Regions from separate parts of the Leclercia sp. CFBP8987 genome, predicted to be linked through region 1. Evidence: predicted binding sites of a transcription regulator. Region 1 holds the regulator's gene; each other region holds the start of a gene.
The links. Region 1 encodes Fur, which represses iron uptake genes when iron is present. Its sites were predicted from a motif close to ATAATAATGAGAACNACTATCAA; they were not measured.

Region 1 (4,534 bases):
CCAGTACGGCGTACCAGGCAGGTGCTTGGGCTTAGTTTGATTGCCATTCTGTAACAGCGTTTGCTCGTCAGCCGCGAAATAGACGCGGGTGCGACCGTGGAGAGACTCCGTCGCGTCGGCAAATGCGTTGTTATCCAGTGAATAGAGTGTAGTCAGCACCAGCATAAAGCGGTTAACGGCTTTCTTCTGCTCAGCATATTCGTCAGAAAGCAGCAGTTCGCGCATCGCACGCACTTTGTCTTTTACCGGTGACAGCGGCTTTTCCTGCGCGACAGCAGCGGGCTGGCGCGTTTCTTTGATGGCCGGAGCGGCAGACTGGGAGGCGGCGGCAATTTTCAGCATGCGCCGTAAAATGTCGGACGCGCTCTCACCGATATGCCGCGTCTGGCTGGCGATATACTGATAAAGCTCGTCATCAACTTCGATTGTTTTCATCTTAATCCAGTGCGATATCTTATCTGAATACAAGTCGTTGGGAGTATAAGGTCAAAACCCAACAGCGGATAGCGTCAAGCCAGAATGGCGGCAAAAGTCAGAATTAACTGTTTCCTTGCAGCCGGGCGGCAGAATGGTCAACATGATACCCTAACCTGACATACGTAAAAAAAGAACTTTGCCATGAAATTGAATACCCGAGCGCAATCTGCACAATCGCCGCACAATAATTCTCCCATCGTCCTGGTGCATGGCCTGTTTGGCAGCCTGGATAACCTTGGCGTGCTGGCACGGGATCTGGTGACCGACCACGCGCTGCTGCAGGTGGATATGCGCAACCACGGTCTGTCGCCGCGCTCGGCAGAGATGACCTACGCCGACATGGCCCAGGATCTGCTGGATACGCTGGATGAGCACAATATTGAAAAGGCGATCATGATAGGTCACTCAATGGGCGGCAAAGCGGTCATGGCGTTGACGGCCATAGCCCCGGAGCGGATTGCCGGGCTGGTGGTGATCGACGTCGCCCCAGTGGATTACGACGTACGCCGCCACGATGAGATCTTCGCTGCCATCAATGCCGTCACCGACGCCGGGGTCAGCACCCGCCAGCAGGCCGCGGCGCTGATGCGTGAACATCTGGATGAAGAGGGCGTGGTGCAGTTCCTGCTGAAATCCTTCGTCGACGGCGCGTGGCGCTTCAACGTGCCGGTTCTCTGGGATCGGTATGACCAGATCGTCGGCTGGCAGCCGGTCCCGGCGTGGCCGCACTCTACCCTGTTCATCACTGGCGGCAATTCCCCGTATGTCACCGAAGCGTACCGCGATGCGCTGCTGGCGCAATTCCCTCAGGCCAAAGCGCATGTCATTGCCGGGGCCGGACACTGGGTTCATGCTGAAAAACCGGACGCGGTGCTGCGCGCTATCCGCCGTTACCTCGCTGACATCAATAATTGATTAAAAAGAGAGCGACTGGTCGCCGGCAGGCCTCCAGTCGTTGGCGTGCCGTTTTCGGTGATGTATGATGGCGCGCTTATCGCCCGGGCATTAGCAGGGTGTCTTGTTTCCCCCGAAGTCTCAGAATCATGGCCAAAGAACACACGGACCGCACGACAATAGATCTGTTCGCGAATGAGCGTCGCCCGGGACGACCGAAAACCAATCCGCTATCGCGTGATGAACAGCTGCGCATTAATAAGCGCAATCAGCTTAAACGCGATAAAAGTCGTGGGCTTAAACGCGTCGAGCTGAAACTGAATGCTGACGCTGTCGATGCGCTGAATGAGCTGGCGAATGCCCGTGATATCAGCCGCAGTGAGCTTATCGAAGAGATGCTGATCGCGCAGCTCGAGAAATGGCACGGCAAGGTTTAACTCAGAAAACTCCCCTTCTTGTTGCTTTCATGTAGCACAGAGTGCAGTCCTGCGTGATAGCAGTTTCCGCAGGCTTCTCTGTTCTGCTATGATTGCCCTTATCCGTGGCTAAATTGCGCCACCATACCATTAAGTATCAAGAGGTTATTTTACTCATGGCAATCATCGGCATTTTTTTCGGCAGCGACACGGGTAACACCGAAAACATCGCAAAAAACATTCAAAAACAGTTAGGTAAAGACGTTGCCGATGTGCATGACATTGCGAAAAGCAGCAAAGAAGATATCGAAGGTTACGATATTCTGCTGCTGGGCATCCCGACCTGGTATTACGGTGAAGCGCAGTGTGACTGGGACGACTTCTTCCCGTCTCTGGAAGAGATCGACTTCAACGGCAAGCTGGTAGCCCTGTTCGGCTGTGGCGATCAGGAAGACTACGCAGAATACTTCTGCGATGCCCTCGGCACCATTCGCGACATCATTGAGCCACGCGGCGCGGTGATTGTGGGCCACTGGCCAACCGCTGGTTACCACTTCGAAGCCTCTAAAGGTCTGGCCGATGATAACAACTTCGTGGGTCTGGCTATCGACGAAGACCGTCAGCCGGAACTGACCGCTGAGCGCGTGGACAAATGGGTTAAACAAATCCGCGAAGAACTGCACCTCGACGACATCCTCAACGCTTGATGATGTCGCGGCGCAACGCTAAAGTTGCGCCGCATTGATAGGTAATTCCAATCAAAATAATTGCTACAAATTTTTAACTTTTGCTGCCATACCTGTACAATGATCCAGGAGTAAACGGGGAACCTTGTAACAACTTTGTTGGCGGTACCTCGTTTTTATAAGCATACTTTACTTGAGACTTGCAGTTTTCATTACGTCATGGCAGTTCTATAATGAGACGCATTATCCCAGGTGCATTTTCTGTCACTTCTTCTTTAGAAGTGAATCGTTTAGCAACAGGACAGATTCCGCATGACTGACAACAACACCGCATTAAAGAAGGCCGGACTGAAAGTCACGCTTCCACGGTTAAAAATCCTGGAAGTGCTTCAGGGTCCGGATAACCATCATGTCAGTGCGGAAGACTTATACAAGCGTCTGATCGACATGGGCGAAGAGATTGGTCTGGCTACCGTTTACCGTGTACTGAACCAGTTCGACGATGCAGGCATCGTCACGCGTCATAATTTCGAAGGCGGTAAATCCGTGTTTGAACTGACGCAGCAGCATCACCACGATCACCTGATTTGCCTCGACTGCGGCAAAGTGATCGAATTCAGCGATGATTCCATCGAATTACGCCAGCGCGAAATTGCCGCACGTCACGGCATTCGCCTGACCAACCACAGTCTGTACCTGTACGGTCACTGTGCCGAAGGCGACTGTCGCGAAAATGACCACGCGCACGACACGAAGTAATCCCTGCATCGACACTGAGCCAACCTGACGGTTGGCTTTTTTTTTGCCTTTTTACAGGCAAAAAAAGAGCCCGGTGGCGCTACGCTTACGCGGGCCTACGGGCTCAGTTCCGGCAGTTTGCACCACCGGGCGTGGCAAAAAGCAGATTACTTCGCGTTGTTGCTGCGGATCTCCTGCCAGATTTTATCGCAGTTTTTGGTCACGTCCTGATTGTTACCCGTTTTACGCGCCTGAATACAGGCCTGGTAATCCGCCACTCTGACGGTTTCCTGGGTCGCAAACTGTTCGTGTGCCTTCTCCTGGCGCAGCACGTCCAGTACGCTCTGGCAGGCCTCGATCTTTTCTGGCGAACCTTCAGCGGTATTGATGCACGCGCTGTAGGCCTCTTTCAGACGCGTGTCTTCTTTCTGGGTCTGGGGTTGTGCGCAGGCGGCCAGTCCTGATGCCAGCACCGCGACCAGTACGATTTTTTTCAGCATAACGGTCTCCAGTCAGGCGGGGAATTCCCCGCCCGGATTGTCATCAGAAGATGGTGAATGGGGCGATAACCATAAACTTCACGTCACGCTCATCCTGGAAGATGTTGCCGTAGCCGCCGCCGTAGCTTGGGATATCGGAATGGTTGTCATACTGCGTGAAGTGCAGTTTGAACATAGTCCCTTTCGCGCGGCCATCCTGCAGGGTGTAGATCGCATCCAGGCTGTAGGCCGATTCCTTGATCTTGTTCGAGGCGATATCTTCACGCTGACCGGCACTGTTGATTAACCAGTCGGCCGGTTTCGCATCCCAGGCGTAGACATAAGACGCGCCAACGCTCCAGCCCGCCAGATTCCAGTTGCTCAGATCGTACATGGCGCCGAAGAAGACCGCTTTTTCGCCGTTGGCGTTAAAGTCGGAGCGGTTATCCCACCACACGTCCAGACGACCGTTGGAAGACGCATAGGTTGGGGTCATACGCTGCAGGAAGTAACCCTGCTGCCCTTCTGCCTTGACGTAAGTCCCTTCCAGACGTAAATCGACCTGCCCGACTTTGTAACCCAGGGTCAGCGCCTGTAGCCAGGCCGTACCGTCGTAGATATCGTTCACGGTGCCGCTGTCGGCTTTATCACGCGTGCCGTAGAACTGATAGGTGGTAGAGAGCGGACCGCCGACGATATCCAGCTTATAGCTGGCTTTGGCAAAGTACTGATCGATGAAGCCTTCAGCCTGACCAAAAGCGGCTTCCAGGATCAGGTTATTTTTGAAATCGTACTTCGCGCCGAAGGAGTGGAGATAGTCGACGCGGGTTTTTCGGTCATTCTG
Region 2 (4,534 bases), 670 kb from region 1:
GCGCAGAGCGCGCCGCTGCCGCATATCTTTATGGAAGCGTTCTGGACCTTCTTCATTGTGATTGGCGGCTCCGGGGCGACGATGGGGCTGGTGTTCTGCTACCTGCGTAGCCGTTCGGCGCACCTGCGTTCGATTGGTCGTTTGAGCGTGGTGCCGAGTCTTTTCAACATCAACGAACCGGTGATCTTTGGTACGCCGATCGTTATGAACCCGGTGTTCTTTATTCCGTTCCTGCTGGCCCCGATGGTGAATGCGGTGCTGGCGTGGGCGGCGATGAAGCTGGATCTGATTGGGCGCGTGATTTCCGTAGTGCCGTGGACGGCGCCGGCGCCAGTGGGGGCCGCCTGGGCGCTGGGCTGGGATTTCCGCGCGGCGGTCCTGGTGGTGCTGTTAGCCCTCGTTTCCGCCATCATCTACTACCCGTTCTTCAAAGTGTACGAGAAGCAGCTGCTGGCGCAGGAAGCCGAAGAGGCTCAGCGTGCCGACGAAGAAAGTCAGCAGGTGGCATAGGTAAAAGCAAAACGGCAACCAAAAGGTTGCCGTTTTTAATGTGTGTACCCTCTCCCCGTGGGAGAGGGCCAGGGTGAGGGCATCAGGCCGCACCCGTTTATTTAAGCGTGCAGTCCCCGCACTGCTGCACATCCGGCAGGCGATAGCGCTGGCAGCAGGTGCGACGCACCAGCAACCCGTCGCGCGGAACCACCGTACGATAAAGCGGGTTATCACGCCCATCCGACAGCTGGCGGGCAAAGAAGATGGACTGGCGCAGCGCGTCGACCTTCTCATCACCCAGCAGGGTTTTCATTTCGGTCAGATACCAGTGAATTAAATACCCGGTATTGCTCCAGATAAGCTTGCCATTGATCTCACCTGTCTCTTCCAGCGCCTCAACCACCGGGATCAGCGCCCGGGTAATCAGCACTTCAATTCTTTGCTGCGCAGAAAGCGAGGTCGTCTGACTGTCTTCCTGGACGTCGATCCAGAAGCAGGCGGCGCGCCCGGTTTCGTGAAACTCAACGTGGAAGTGCTCAGGGGAGAGATCCAGCGCCACGTCCTGAGTGAGCAGGGCCAGCATCATCGGCGGCACCATCAGCCCGATATACCATTGCGCCCACAGCGACAGCAGCGGCTTGTTTTCGCGCGCTAACGTAGGTTGATTGCGATAGATGTGATCCGCATAGGTCGCCAGCAGCGACTGCAGTTCGGCAGGGCGTTGCCACTGTGCCAGCGTCAGGGCGTGATGCGGAGGCGTTTCATCCAGCTTAATGACATCCAGCATATGCGCACGCGTTTCGGCAATGGCATCGCGTACCGCATCCGCAAGCCCTGAAGGCCCGGTCGGAAGGCGGGTTTGCCAGATAACATTCTCAATGACGTGTGCGGAGCGTATGGCCATAAGTGAGCTGGATAAAAATCTAAATGATAATGATTGCCAATCCTAACTATAGATAAAACCGTGCGCAAGATTTTTTACACATTTACGCCCTGCGCTGACAAATGAGAAATTATATCATATGATATTGGTTATCATTATCGAGGCGGGAGACAGATCATGTTGAGCAGAGCGTTAGGGAGTGGATGGGGAGTGATACTGCCGGGGGCGATGATGGCCGGGCTGGCCTTTACCGATCTGTCGCTGGCGGTCTGGAAACTGATTATCGTGTCGGGATTGCTGATCTCATCCGCCATGATCTGGCATAAACAACTACGGCACTTTGTGCTGCTGCCATCCTGTGTCGCGCTGATTGCGGGCATGTGGGTTCTGGCGATGAATCTGAACTGAGAGGATAACAAGAGAGAATTGCAGGAGAGAGATAAGATAATTGGTGCGAGGGGGGGGACTCGAACCCCCACATCCTAAGGACACTAACACCTGAAGCTAGCGCGTCTACCAATTCCGCCACCTTCGCACAGTCATCTTATTTTATTGATATCGCCTCGTTGGTGCGAGGGGGGGGACTCGAACCCCCACATCCTAAGGACACTAACACCTGAAGCTAGCGCGTCTACCAATTCCGCCACCTTCGCCCAGTGCGAGCAATATCAATCATGGTTGTTGGTGCGAGGGGGGGGACTCGAACCCCCACATCCAAAGGACACTAACACCTGAAGCTAGCGCGTCTACCAATTCCGCCACCTTCGCATACCAACGATACAAAAAAGTATCGCAACCACGGAGGCGCATTCTAGATGTTTTCAGCTATTCGTCAACAGATAATTGTGCCGGATGTTTTGATTGTTGCAAAAATGGCCCGATCGGGGAGATCGGGCCAGATGTGGACGTTACTTCTTCGCCTGACGGGTCATGATCGCGCGGTAGATCTTAAAGCGGCCGGTCTGGGCCAGTACTTCGTGGAAGCCGAAGACTTCATCCAGCACTTTCGGATACGGCAGGAAGGCGTTCGCCACGATGCGCAGCTCACCGCCGCTGTTCAGATGGCGTACCGCGGTGCGGATCAGCGTCTGTGCGGCTTCGAGGCTGGTTTCCATCCCGTCATGGAACGGCGGGTTGGAGATGATCATATCGAAACGACCGGTCACGTCGGAGAGCACGTTGGAGGCGAATACCTCACCTTCAATGCCGTTAGCGGCCAGGGTCGCGCGGCTGGCTTCAATCGCGGATGCGCCGACATCGGTGAGGGTTAAACGCACCTTCGGCGAGTGGCTGGCGAGTACTACGGAGAGCACGCCTGCGCCACAGCCGACATCCAGCACTTTACCTTTGGTGTGCGGCGTGAAGGTGGAGAGCAGCAGCTGGCTACCAACGTCCAGACCGTCACGGCTGAAGACGCCCGGCAGCGTTTTGATGGTCAGGCCATCCAGCTGATATTCGCCCCAGTATTTTTCTGCGTCGAAGGTCGGTTTTTTGTCCAGACGACCATGGTACAGGCCACAGCGGCGGGCGCTGTCGACTTTGTTCAGCGTGGCATAATCTGCCAGCATCTGCTCGGCGCTGCGCACGCCGCTGCGGTTTTCACCGACCACGAAAATATCGCAGCCCACTGGCAGCAGGGAGAGCAGGTTCATCAGCTGGAACTGGGCTTCGGGTTTGTTCTTCGGCCAGTAGTAGATCAGCGTATCGCAGTCCGCCACGTCGCTCTGCTCAGCTACCAGGCTGTAGCGAACACGCTCGCCCATCTGGCGGCTCAGTAACTGCCAGTGGTGATACTGCTGGGTGTGGGCGCGGCTCTCAGCGCACTCGAAACGGGCAGGCAGGTCATCCTGCATATCTCCGGCAAACAGAATACGGCTTTGTTCGAAATCATCACTGTGGCGCAGCAAGACTTCACTTGCCGGGGTAAATGCAGACATGAATTGTTCCTCAATAAACTCAGGCGGGGATTATAGTAGGTAGATGGCGCAGATTCGACACATTTGGTATATTTGCGCGCCTGACAGACAGGAGTTTTCGCAATGGCATCCCGACGAGACAGGCAATTACAGCAACTGGGCATCACCCAGTGGGCGTTGCGTCGCCCGGCGGCCTTGCAGGGCGAAATCGCCATCTCGCTTCCGGCGCACATTCGCCTGGTGATGGTGGCGCAGGAACTGCCCGCGCTGAACGAGCCGTTGATTGCTGACGTGCTGCGCGCCCTGAAGCTGGACGCCGATCAGGTGCTGCAGCTGACGCCCGAGCGCGTAGCCATGCTGCCGCCAGACGGTCGCTGTAACAGCTGGCAGCTTGGCGTGACGGAAGAGATGGCACTGGAGGGCGGCAACCTGGCCACCCCGGTATTGGACGAACTTAACGCGAACCCGGCGGCACGTCGCGCGCTGTGGCAACAAATCTGCGAACATGAACACAATTTCTTCCCTCACGACGACTGATTTAGCCCAGGCTTTTGAGATCGAAAAACGCGCCCACGCCTTTCCGTGGAGTGAAAAAACGTTTGCCAGCAACCAGGGCGAGCGTTACCTCAACTATCGGCTGGATGTCGATAATACCCTGGCGGCTTTCGCCATTACGCAGGTCGTTCTGGATGAGGCGACGCTGTTTAACATCGCCGTGGATCCTGCCTTTCAGCGCCGTGGGCTGGGCAGAGCGCTGCTGGAACATTTAATTCGCGAGCTGGAAACACGAGACGTTTTCACGCTGTGGCTGGAAGTACGCGCCTCGAACGCCGCCGCCATCGCACTCTATGAAAGCCTGGGCTTCAACGAGGCGACGATCCGCCGTAACTACTACCCCACCGCAGAAGGACGTGAAGACGCCATCATCATGGCTCTGCCGCTTGGATAACTAAAAAGGTTGTAACGATGAACTGGGACTGGATTTTCTTTGATGCTGACGAAACGCTGTTTACGTTTGATTCGTTTGGCGGCTTACAGCGGATGTTTCTCGACTACAGCGTGACCTTTACCGCTGAAGATTTCCAGGATTACCAGCTGGTGAACAAACCGCTGTGGGTGGATTACCAGAACGGAGCCATCACCGCGTTACAGCTGCAGCATCAACGTTTCCAGGGATGGTCTGAGCGTCTGAACGTTCCGCCAGGCGATCTGAACCACGCCTTCCTTAACGCGATGGCCGAGA
Region 3 (4,534 bases), 2.1 Mb from region 1:
AGCGATGAAAAATTTGCCCGTTCGCTGGTGCATAAAGCCCATCAGGAACTCGGCGGACTCGATGTGCTGGCGCTGGTGGCCGGTAAGCAGGTGGCAGTCGAGAATATTGCTGATATTACAACGGAGCAGTTTACACAGACATTTACCGTGAACGTGTTCGCCCTGTTCTGGATAACCCAGGAGGCGCTGCCGCTGCTGCCGGCCGGGGCGAGTATCATCACCACCTCGTCGATTCAGGCCTATCAGCCAAGTCCGCACCTGCTGGACTATGCGTCTACCAAAGCGGCGATCCTTAACTTCAGCCGCGGGCTGGCGAAGCAGGTGGCGGAGAGCGGCGTGCGCGTTAACGTGGTGGCCCCAGGCCCTGTCTGGACGGCGCTGCAAATTTCCGGCGGTCAGCCGCAGGAGAAGATCCCGCAGTTTGGTCAGCAGACCCCAATGAAGCGCGCAGGGCAGCCTGCGGAGCTGGCACCGGTGTACGTCTATCTGGCGAGCCAGGAATCAAGCTATGTGACGGCGGAAGTGCACGGCGTGTGCGGCGGGGAACATCTGGGGTAGTTGTGCAGTGCCGGGTGGCGGCTTCGCCTTACCCGGCCTACCGATTCTTTGCGGGCTGATGCCCTCACCCTGACCCTCTCCCACGGGGAGAGGGAACAAACATTAAAAAAGGCAACTTACGTTGCCTTTTTGCGTTTTATTTCGCCACAGTCTTCTCTTCGCCTACCAGGCCAATCTTCAGGTAACCCGCCTGATGCAGCGTGTCCATTACCCTCATCATGGTTTCGTAGTCGACGGTCTTGTCAGCACGGAAGAAGATGGTGGTCTCTTTCTTGCCGTTAGTCAGGGTATTCAGCGCCGGGATCACCGACTCATCCGTTACCAGATCGTTACCCAGGAACATGGATTTATCGGCTTTCACGGACAGATAAATCGGTTTTTCCGGGCGCGGCTGCGGCTGACTGGATGATGCAGGCAGATTGACCTTCACGTCTACCGTCGCCAGCGGCGCAGCAACCATGAAGATAATCAGCAGAACCAGCATGACGTCGATAAACGGCGTCACGTTGATTTCGTGCATTTCGCCGTTATCGTCCAGATTTTCATTAAGACGCATTGCCATGACGAATCAACCTAAGTGTAATTTCTGAGCAGAACGGACCGGCTTCACGGCGCTGGCACTGAGGTCCAGATCGCGGCTTTGCAGCAGCAGGACCTGAGCGGCAACGTCACCGAGGGTCGCTTTGTAGCTGCCGATCATACGGGCAAAGATGTTATAGATGACCACCGCCGGGATAGCGGCAACCAGACCAATCGCCGTCGCCAGCAGGGCTTCTGCGATGCCGGGGGCCACAACCGCGAGGTTGGTGGTTTGGGTCTGGGCGATGCCGATGAAGCTGTTCATGATGCCCCAGACCGTACCGAACAGACCGACGAACGGTGAAATCGCACCGATGGTCGCCAGGTAGCCGTTACCGCGCCCCATATGACGACCAATGGCCGCCACGCGACGCTCCAGACGGAAGCCGGTACGCTCTTTAATCCCTTCGTTGTCTTCGCTGCCTGCAGAAAGCTCAAGCTCGTTCTGGGCTTCGTTGATTAACTGGGTGGTCAGGCTTTTGGCCTGGAAGGAAGAGGTCATGTCGCTCGCCTGATTCAGGTTGCGGGCCTCGGCCAGCTGCTGCTGCTCGCGCTTAAGACGGCGCTTGTGAGAGATAAGCTCCACGCTCTTGCTAAAGAAAATAGCCCAGGTGACGACGGACGCCAGAATCAGGCCGATCATCACAATCTTCACCACGATGTCGGCATGATTATACATACCCCAGACGGAGAGATCCGTCTGCATCAAATTATTACCCACTCGGTATCTCCAGGACGCAAATCACAAAATCTGAGCATAATAATATCAAAACAACGTCGAATTGATAGTAGTTCTCATTAGTATTTACATAGTGCCGTAAATTCGTTTCATTTTCCTTGCGCTTACGCAGGAAAAATTTCCCGGAAACATATTTTAAAAAATATTCCGCTGATCCCACCACCCTTATCGCGACCATTTTTACTTTCGTGATAGTGTGGACGTCCAGACGTATAAAAACAGGTTGCGCAGACATGAAAGAGAAGCATCTTGATACCACCCTTGTCCAGGCGGGACGCAGCAAGAAATATACCCTCGGTTCGGTGAACAGCGTGATTCAGCGCGCCTCGTCGCTGGTGTTTGAGACCGTCGAGGCGAAAAAGCACGCCACCCGCAACCGGGCGAAGGGCGAGCTGTTTTACGGGCGTCGCGGGACGCTGACCCACTTCTCATTACAGGAAGCGATGTGCGAGCTGGAAGGCGGCGCAGGCTGCGCCCTGTTCCCGTGCGGTGCGGCGGCGGTGGCCAATACTATTCTGGCGTTTGTTGAACAGGGCGACCATATCCTGATGACCAACACCGCCTACGAGCCGAGCCAGGACTTCTGCACCAAAATCCTCAGCAAGCTGGGCGTGACCACCGGCTGGTTCGATCCGCAGATCGGCGCGAAGATTGCCGATCTGATCCAGCCCAATACCCGGATCGTGTTCCTCGAATCGCCTGGCTCCATCACCATGGAAGTGCATGATGTGCCGGCCATCGTACAGGCGGTACGCAGCAAAGCGCCGGACGCCATCATCATGATCGATAACACCTGGGCGGCAGGGGTGCTGTTTAAGGCGCTTGATTTTGGTATCGACATCTCTATTCAGGCGGCGACCAAGTACCTGATCGGCCACTCGGACGGCATGATCGGTACGGCGGTCTCCAACGCCCGCTGCTGGGAGCAGCTGTGTGAAAACGCCTATCTGATGGGACAGATGGTGGATGCCGATACCGCCTACATGACCAGTCGCGGCCTGCGTACCCTGAGCGTCCGCCTGCGCCAGCATCATGAAAGCAGCCTGAAAGTCGCCCAGTGGCTGGCGCAGCATCCGCAGGTGGCGCGGGTTAACCATCCTGCCCTGGCGGGCAGCGTCGGGCATGAATTCTGGCAACGTGATTTTACGGGCAGCAGCGGCCTGTTCTCGTTTGTGCTCAACAAGCGCCTGAGCAATGACGAGCTGGCAAACTACCTCGATAATTTCTCCCTGTTCAGCATGGCCTACTCGTGGGGCGGCTTTGAGTCGCTGATCCTGCCCAACCAGCCAGAGCAGATTGCCGCCCTGCGTCCGGGCGGAGAAGTAGACTTTACCGGGACCCTGATCCGTCTGCATATCGGCCTGGAAAACGTCGAGGATTTGATTGCCGATTTAGAGGCCGGATTTGCGCGTATCGAATAACACCGGGTCATAAAAGCACTCCGCGGACACTTTTCTCCTCAATCGATGCAGAAAAGTCTGATTTGTTGCGCCTGCGATCAAAGCCCGCAGGCGAAATAGGGAGTACAATAGGCCCATATACGCTGTTCCACAGGAAAGCCCATGGCTGTTATTCAAGATATTATCGCTGCACTCTGGCAACACGATTTTGCAGCACTGGCGGACCCTCACGTGGTTGGGGTTGTTTATCTCGTGATGTTCGCCACGCTGTTTCTGGAAAATGGGTTACTGCCTGCCTCATTTTTACCGGGTGACAGCCTTCTGCTGCTGGCGGGGGCGTTAATCGGGAAAGGGGTGATGGATTTTGCGCCGACGATGGTGATCCTGACCTCCGCCGCCAGCCTGGGCTGCTGGCTCAGCTATTTGCAGGGCCGCTGGCTGGGCAATACGCGGGTAGTGAAAGGCTGGCTGGCGCAGTTGCCGCATAAGTATCACCAGCGCGCGGCCTGCATGTTTGATCGCCACGGCCTGCTGGCGCTGCTCGCCGGACGTTTCCTGGCCTTTGTGCGCACCCTGCTGCCGACCATGGCGGGCATCTCCGGGCTCTCTAACCGCCGCTTCCAGTTCTTTAACTGGCTGAGCGCGCTGCTGTGGGTCGGCGTGGTGACCACCTTCGGCTATGCCCTGAGCATGATCCCATTCGTGAAACGCCATGAAGATCAGGTCATGACCTTCCTGATGATCCTGCCGGTGTTCCTGCTGGTGGCCGGGCTGGTGGGCACTATCGTCGTGGTGATCCGTAAGAAATACTGTCGCGCCTGACAGTAATACCCCTCACCCTAACCCTCTCCCCATAGGGGAGAGGGAACCTGGACACCCTCTCCCCTATGGGGAGAGGGCCGGGGTGAGGGGACAAGCCCGCACCATCACTATCCCTGCATCATCCTGATCCGCGCCGCGTCTTCCCCTGGCGTCACCCCGAAGTAACGTTTGAACTCCCGACTGAACTGCGACGCGCTTTCATAGCCTACCCGCAGCGCCGCCGCGCTGGCTTTCATCCCGTCGTGGATCATCATCATCCGCGCCTTGTGCAGGCGGTAGCTCTTGAGATATTGCAGCGGCGAGGTGCTGGTCACCGATTTGAAGTTATGGTGGAACGCCGAGACGCTCATATTGGCCTCGGCCGCCAGCTGATCGACACTCAGGTTTTCGGTGTACTGGCTCTCGATGCGCTTCAGCACCCGGCTGATGAGGCTGA

Region 2: fhuF (siderophore-iron reductase FhuF) is a predicted target of Fur. The motif match lies at 1,515-1,537, and genes of this name have one in related genera.
Region 3: exbB (tol-pal system-associated acyl-CoA thioesterase) is a predicted target of Fur. The motif match lies at 1,920-1,942, and genes of this name have one in related genera.

The regions. Positions count from the first base shown of each region.
Region 1 covers NZ_CM188255.1:1,317,162-1,321,695, reverse strand. Annotated here, with positions in the region: gene seqA (replication initiation negative regulator SeqA) at 1-435, opposite strand, end outside; gene ybfF (esterase) at 619-1,392, shown strand; gene ybfE (LexA regulated protein) at 1,521-1,808, shown strand; gene fldA (flavodoxin FldA) at 1,964-2,494, shown strand; gene fur (ferric iron uptake transcriptional regulator) at 2,786-3,232, shown strand; gene chiQ (ChiQ/YbfN family lipoprotein) at 3,379-3,708, opposite strand; gene chiP (chitoporin ChiP) at 3,755-4,534, opposite strand, start outside.
Region 2 covers NZ_CM188255.1:651,095-655,628, forward strand. Annotated here, with positions in the region: gene SOM40_RS03080 (PTS sugar transporter subunit IIC) at 1-510, shown strand, start outside; gene fhuF (siderophore-iron reductase FhuF) at 608-1,396, opposite strand; gene SOM40_RS03090 (DUF1435 domain-containing protein) at 1,553-1,783, shown strand; tRNA gene SOM40_RS03095 (tRNA-Leu) at 1,825-1,910, opposite strand; tRNA gene SOM40_RS03100 (tRNA-Leu) at 1,943-2,028, opposite strand; tRNA gene SOM40_RS03105 (tRNA-Leu) at 2,058-2,143, opposite strand; gene rsmC (16S rRNA (guanine(1207)-N(2))-methyltransferase RsmC) at 2,284-3,312, opposite strand; gene SOM40_RS03115 (DNA polymerase III subunit psi) at 3,415-3,828, shown strand; gene rimI (ribosomal protein S18-alanine N-acetyltransferase) at 3,797-4,240, shown strand; gene yjjG (pyrimidine 5'-nucleotidase) at 4,258-4,534, shown strand, end outside.
Region 3 covers NZ_CM188255.1:4,105,067-4,109,600, forward strand. Annotated here, with positions in the region: gene SOM40_RS19720 (SDR family oxidoreductase) at 1-558, shown strand, start outside; gene exbD (TonB system transport protein ExbD) at 695-1,120, opposite strand; gene exbB (tol-pal system-associated acyl-CoA thioesterase) at 1,127-1,858, opposite strand; gene metC (cystathionine beta-lyase) at 2,110-3,297, shown strand; gene yghB (DedA family general envelope maintenance protein YghB) at 3,439-4,098, shown strand; gene SOM40_RS19745 (AraC family transcriptional regulator) at 4,206-4,534, opposite strand, start outside.